DNA from 2 places in the Pseudorhodoplanes sinuspersici genome. Region 1 is predicted to be linked to the other one. Evidence: predicted binding sites of a transcription regulator. Region 1 holds the regulator's gene; the other holds the start of a gene.

Region 1 (3,475 bases):
GCGACAAAATTATCTTCGCGACATTGCCGCAAGCCGGGCGTCATATCCGAAAAGCAGGGCTCGATTTTTTCGACAACGATATCCTGCTGGTCCGTAGCCGCGTGCTGACCGACCGGGATCTTTCGCTCGCCGCGGCGATGAACCATCCGCTGGTGCCGGTCCATCGCAAGCCGCGCGTTGCCATGCTGGCGACCGGCGATGAACTCGTGTTGCCGGGGCAGACGCCGGGGCCCGGCCAGATCATCTATTCGAACGGCTTTTCGATCATGGCCTTTGCGCGGCGGCTGGGCGCTGAGGTCATCGATCTCGGCATTGTAGCGGATCGTCTTGAAGACACAGTCTCCGCCATCCGCCGCGCGCGCGATGCAAATGTAGATGTCCTGGTGACGATGGGCGGCGCCTCGGTCGGCGACTACGATCTCGTGCAGAAGGCGCTCTCGGCCGAAAACATCGATCTGTCGTTCTGGAAGATTGCGATGCGACCGGGCCGCCCGCTGATGCATGGACAATTGGGCGAAATGCAGGTGCTCGGCCTGCCGGGCAATCCCGTGTCGGCTTATGTCTGCGCCTTCCTGTTCCTGGGACCGCTGCTGCGGAAGATGACCGGGCGGCATGATGTCGAGAACCCGACCGAGCAGGCTTTGCTGGGCTCCGACCTGCCGGAGAATGACGAGCGGGCCGATTATCTGCGTGCCCGGATATCGCGGTCGGTCCGCGGAGCCCTGGTGGCGACGCCGTTTCCGCTGCAGGATTCGTCGATGGGCCGGGTGCTGGCCCATGCCGATTGCCTCGTCCTCCGCGAGCCGCTGGCACCGCGGGGCGCGGTTGGCTCGATCTGCACGATCCTGAAACTTCCCCTTTGAAATCCCTTCGCTTTCTTCACTCCAAATTAAGGGCTTGCAGAACACATATCGAACATATAGTGTCCGTTCATGATTTGTTTCGCACCCCTTGAGGTGCCGGTTGCCGGGGGAGACGATCGATGTTGACGCGGAAACAGTTCGAGCTTTTGCGCTTCATCAACGAGCGGCTGAAAGAAGCCGGCGTGCCACCCTCCTTCGACGAGATGAAGGACGCGCTCGACCTGCGCTCCAAGTCCGGCATTCACCGGCTGATCACGGCTCTGGAGGAGCGCGGCTTCATTCGCCGCCTGCCCAACCGCGCCCGGGCGATTGAGGTGATCAAGCTGCCCGATTCCGTCGTCCAGGGACCAGGCGCCCGCCGCGGCTTCACGCCCAGCGTCATCGAAGGCAATCTCGGCCGTGTCCGGACCGTCTCTTCGGAGGACGACGGCAATGGCAGCAGCGGCAATCGCCCCGTGGCCGTGCCGATGATGGGCCGGATCGCCGCCGGTACGCCGATCGAGGCGATCCAGACCAAGACTCAAACCATCAATATTCCGCCGGACATGCTCTCGGCATCGGGCGAACATTTCGCGCTGGAAGTCCGCGGCGATTCGATGATCGAAGCCGGCATCCTCGACGGCGACGTTGCGTTGATCCGCAAGTCCGACGGCGCCGATACCGGCGACATCGTTGTTGCACTGATCGACGAAGAGGAAGCCACGCTGAAGCGTTTCCGCCGTAGAGGCGCGTCGATCGCACTCGAGCCGGCGAATACGGCCTACGAAGTGCGCATCCTGCCGCCAACACGCGTGCGCATCCAAGGCAAGCTGATCGGCCTAATCCGCCGGTACTGACACGGCATCTTCGACATCCAGATCCTGTAGACGCGGCGTCGCATCACGCGGTGGTGCTTGCGGCTGCGCGGACGTTGCCGTTTGCACCGGCTTCGCCGTCCACGGGCGCTGATAGTTTGTCGGTCGCGCTGAATCGATCGCGAACGAAGAGCCGTTCCATCGTGCTCTGCTCGCGCCATTGGCCCGTGCGACGTTGCGATCAATAGCCGGCGCGGCACAATGCGGCGGAATCGTTCTGTTCGTCACGACGAAGGCTGCGATTTCGCAATCTTCGGCTGCGGCTTCCGCCGTAAGCGACAATGCTACGGGCCGCCCATCGGCCAGGCGGGCAACGCAACCGTTTTCATCGCAGCGTGTGCTTTCCGCAAGCGACGAATCCTTGGCAGATCGTGAATCCCCATCGGCGGCGAGCCATTCGCCAAGCACGAATTCGTCCCGTCGGCTCGCAATGATCCGCAAGACGCCGCCCGCGTCACGCACCGCTGCCATGCCCGCATCCGCGGAGACGAACATGTCGGGACGCGGCGTGATTAGAATGAAGCCGATGCAAGCTGCGCCCAAGCCGGCACCTGTCCAGCGCAGCGGGGAACGCAAGAGGCATACAACGACGAGGCCTGCCGTGCCGATCAGCAATGGGCCGATGCCAAAAGCGGGAATGCGGCCAACAGCGCCAGGCAAGCTGGCGACCCAGGTTGCCGCCACGATGATCCATTCAATCCCCTCGCCCATCAGCCACCAGAACGGCCGGTCGAATCCGAACGGCAAAGCGACGAGTGCCAGAAGACCCACGGGCATCACCCAGATCGAGACCGCCGGCATGGCCAAGAGATTGGCGAGAACGCCATAGGGTGCGAGGCGATGGAAGTGATAAGCGGCGAACAAGGTGGTCGCGAGCCCCGCGACCAGCGATGCGAGAATGAGTGCGACGATCTCCCGGCCTCCCCATAACGCAGTGCGTGCGCTCAAGGATTTGTCGGGCACATTGGACAGCCACGGCAGCCCGCGCTCATAGACGGCGATCAGCGCCAGTGTTGCCGCAAACGACATCTGAAAACTCGGATGGACGATCGATTCTGGCGCAATCGCCAGCAGCACCAGCGCGGCAACCGCGATCGTTCGCAACGTGAGCGCCGGCCGATCGAACATGACTCCGATCAGCACAATGGCCGTCATAATGAAGGCGCGTTGCGTCGCGATCTCTGCGCCCGACAACAAGAGATAGAACGCCGCGATGATCAGCGCCGCGCCCGCCGCCCATTTCTTGATAGGATAGCGGCTGGCGACGATTGGAAACAAGGCGAGGCCGGCACGGACGACGAAGAACACGACGCCGGCGACGACGGCCATGTGATACCCGGAAATCGACAACACATGCGCAAGGCTCGAGATATACATGGCGTCGTTGACGGGAGCGGAAATCGCATCGCGTTTTCCGGTGATCAGCGCCGATGCGATGGCGCCCTTGTCTCCTGGCACGGCCGCGCGAATGCGCGCGTCGATGGCATCGCGTAAACCGCTGATTGCGGCCGTATAACGAAGCCAGACGCTCGGCGATTCAGGCGCACTGACATGCTTGATTTGACCAAGCACGAATCCGGTTGCGCCGAGTTGCTGAAAATAATAATCGCGCGCGAAGTCATAACCGCCTGGACGCAACGGTGTGAGCGGCGGATTGAGCCGCGCGCGCAATTCGACAAATGAGGCGACAGCGGGAGCGAGGCCCTTGCGGACCGTGACGCGGACACGTTCGAGTTTTTCATTCGCGCGCGCACCACT
Region 2 (3,475 bases), 1.6 Mb from region 1:
CATCAGCTTTTGATGATGATGTTGCAGGACGAGATACTGTCCTCTCCCTCTGAAAAGCCATTCAATGCAGTGAAATCACCCGCCATTGCAAAAATGAGACGACTGGCTGCGGAACGACCGAAAACCGGGGCGGACTAAATAAGATCTCTTGAAGATCCATCACAAGCAGTGCACAAAGGACACTTCAATGCCCCCCTATACAAGACCCCATAGGCCCACCCGAGGAGCCGAAGACCGTTCTTATTGGTCATAACCTTCGTCCGTTATTTTGCCCGCGGAGCGGTGCCGTTTTGCTGGGGGACTTACTGACATCGCGAGATGTTCGCAAGCACCAAACGGCGACGATGTGCGGTCACCGTTTCAGCTACGATAGCGCGATTTAATTATTCGATAATTGCCGCGACATACCGCAAATTGGCATCAACAATCACAATCTTTTCGCCGAACTTTACGTAACGATACGGCTTCATCCATGGCATTTCGGCGACGATGCTGTCCGGCATTGGATTGAGCTTGACTGTTGCCGGCAACACGATGGCTTCCGAAATTTCAAATGGAGCCTTGGTGGCGTTAGGGTCTTTGTCTTGCGCGATCGCATTGACAATCGCCTGTTTTTGTTCGGCCGTAAAATTGAATGTATGGCTCAATATGGGCTGTTGGTCGTGCCGAAAAATCGCCTCGTTATGCGCCGCCGTTTCCTGTGAAGACGGCACGACCTGACCCGCGGCATTCGGTTTCTCGTTGTTGATCGGCTGCTCGGGCGGTGCAAGCCCAACAGTTGATTCCGGATTGTCAGCTTGCGGTCCAGCAAGCGCCGGGATCGTGGAGCCCTCTGGCTTTGCCATCGTGGGATCGGCACCAGCCTCGGCCGGGCTCGGCTTGATGGGTCCAGTATCCTGAGCGGCGGCCAAACTTGTCATCGCCAGAATGGCCATGACGGCAAGCAAGGCACAGCGGACATGTGAGAACTTGCTCATGATCGAATCCTCCTCGCAATCATTGCGAGACGCGTTGCTCATTCACAAGGAACAATGCATCGTTTGCAAAGCCGTTCCGCCGAGGCTGCAAGTCGAACCAGTGATCACGGTCTTTTGGCAATGACGTCGACAACCCTGCGTGTCCGCGGATCGACAATAACGACCTGATTGATCACCCGTGCCAGGCGGAAGGCTTCGACCTTGGGCGCCAGCTCGATAATCGTTTTCGGCATGTCTTCCAGGACGACATTTTCCGGCACCACCGCGCCGACCACCGGTTGAAAATTTGGCGGCGCCTCGTTTTTGAAATTCTGGTTGGTCACGCTGATCAAGATTGCCTGTTTCTGCGCGTCCGTCAGTTCAAGCCGTGGAAGGTCTTTCGCGTTATCCTGTGCCAGCGCAGCCATAGGATGAAGCAGCAGAATGGCCGCAGTTCCCACCATGCAGGCGCGCCCTATCAACATGCGGCGCAGATCGGTCTTCATTCGGCTCTCCTGACGGACGACAACCGAACCCGGATCAGATTCGTTCCGCGGGGCTCGGGAGACGCCGTTTTGGCGAGCGTCGATGCCACACATGGCAACGATTTGTGTGTTCGGGCCTCGATGAAGCGCGGAACCTCTTGACCGGAACCGTGCGGAGCGGCACCGTCCGCACAATCCGGGGATGGGGGTCTCCATGTCGATGAAACGTCGCCTTTTCGTCATTGCCGCATTAGGAACGATGCTGTCGGCTTTGCCGCAAGCTCCCGCCCAGGCCGCCAATTGGCTCGAAAAGAATTTCTGGCTCAGCGGCCCCCGTTATTCCGGCAAGTTGCCGGAATGCGATAACACCATGGCCCTTGCAGAGATCGCATCCCGCTTCGCGGGCAAGGAATACCGTTTCTGGAATTCCGGCCTGACGATCGTAAATTTCGACGCCGTCCGCGAAACCGGGAATCGTTCGTGGAATCCCGACACGATTCCGCGGCGTTTCTGCTCAGGCCGGGCCTTGCTGTCTGATGGCGTCTGGCGGCCCGTGCACTACCTGATCGGCGAGGATTTCGGCATGATCGGCGCAACCTGGGATGTGGAATGGTGCGTCGTCGGGCTGGACCGGAACTGGGCCAACAATCCTGCCTGCCGGATGATGCGGCCTTAGCGGCCACCCATCTGATGATTCGGCGTTAAGGACACGCCGTTAGGATACCCTCCGATCGATTTTTGTTTTGTTCTTGAAATGTTCCGCGCGCCCCGCTAGCGTGTGGAGGTGAACGGTTGCGCGAATTTGTATCGGGCGTTTGTACTGGGGGCTTCAATGGTCGCAGTTGCTTACCGCGTCGGCATTGTCCTGGCGTTCGTTTTCATCCTCATCATTGCAGCGTCCGCGCAGGACGCGCAGCCAGGGGCCGCTGCTGGTGAGGTTTCGGCACCGGAACGCTTCACCCAGTTCCAGCAGGACCGCTTCCGGCGCGAGAGCCGTCGGCAGGAGCCCGGCCAATTCGATTTCTATGTGCTCGCTCTGTCCTGGTCGCCCACCTTCTGCGAATCTTCACGCGAGCGGAATGGCGGCCGCTCAAATCAGCAGCAATGTGGTGAGCGCCCCTATTCGTTCGTCGTCCATGGGCTCTGGCCGCAATATGAACGCGGCTTTCCGCGCGAGTGCCAGGTGCCGGCGCCGCGCCTCAATCGTAACATCGTCAATTCCATGCTCGACCTGATGCCGAGCCCGCGTCTGGTGTTCAATGAATGGGATAAGCACGGCACCTGCTCCGGCCTCGATGGTCAGGAATATTTCGACCTGGTGCGCAAGGCGCGCGAGACCGTGAAAATTCCAGAGCAATTCCACGACCTCACCGGCTACAAGATGGTCGCGCCGGACGATGTCGAACAGGCCTTTGCCGATGCCAATCCAGGCCTTTCCCGCGACGGAATTGCCGTCACATGCGACCGGCATCGCCTCCGCGAAGTCCGGATCTGCATGTCCAAGGATCTGCAATTCCGTGATTGCGCGGAAATCAACCGCCGGTCGTGCCGCCGTGAAAAGGTGGTCATGCCGCCGGTGCGTGGCGGCTGAGGCGCTGCTAGTGCAGTGTTTCTGACGTTCCGATCACCCTCGCGGTCATCTCTTCCATCGAAACGTCAGAAACAAAACCGCACTGGAATCAAAAAGTTGCTAGTGTCCTTTGTCTCCAACGCTTCGCTCAAGAAGTCGCTGCAAGGACTACGAAGCGTTGGAGACAGGACACGAGTTGCGAATAAATTTCGTGGCCGTTATCGGTCGCAATGAATTATCGACACGCCTTCCATGCGGGTAATTTTGCCGATGTCGTCAAGCACGCCATCCTGGCCCGCATCATCCTGTATTTGCAGAAAAAGGATGCCGCCTTCCGCGTGATCGACACACATGCCGGAGCGGGCCGCTATAATCTGCAAGGCAATGAAGCGATCCGCGGCGGAGAATGGCAGGACGGCATCGGCCGCATTTGGACGCACCAATTCACTCCCATTGTTGCGCAA

Evidence for each region. Region 1 encodes LexA, which represses DNA repair genes until DNA is damaged. Its sites were predicted from a motif close to TGTTCNNNNTGTGTTCNG; they were not measured.
Region 2: a site for LexA is predicted at 2,186-2,203, ahead of CAK95_RS01605 (ribonuclease T2 family protein). Genes of this name have one in related genera too.

The regions. Positions count from the first base shown of each region.
Region 1 is NZ_CP021112.1:4,733,402-4,736,876, reverse strand. It holds gene CAK95_RS23070 (molybdopterin molybdotransferase MoeA) at 1-863, shown strand, start outside; gene lexA (transcriptional repressor LexA) at 983-1,699, shown strand; gene CAK95_RS23060 (ComEC/Rec2 family competence protein) at 1,682-3,475, opposite strand, start outside.
Region 2 is NZ_CP021112.1:325,706-329,180, forward strand. It holds gene CAK95_RS01585 (hypothetical protein) at 1-138, shown strand, start outside; gene CAK95_RS01590 (DUF1236 domain-containing protein) at 384-935, opposite strand; gene CAK95_RS28975 (DUF1236 domain-containing protein) at 1,082-1,462, opposite strand; gene CAK95_RS01600 (hypothetical protein) at 1,656-2,117, shown strand; gene CAK95_RS01605 (ribonuclease T2 family protein) at 2,274-3,032, shown strand; gene CAK95_RS01610 (23S rRNA (adenine(2030)-N(6))-methyltransferase RlmJ) at 3,242-3,475, shown strand, end outside.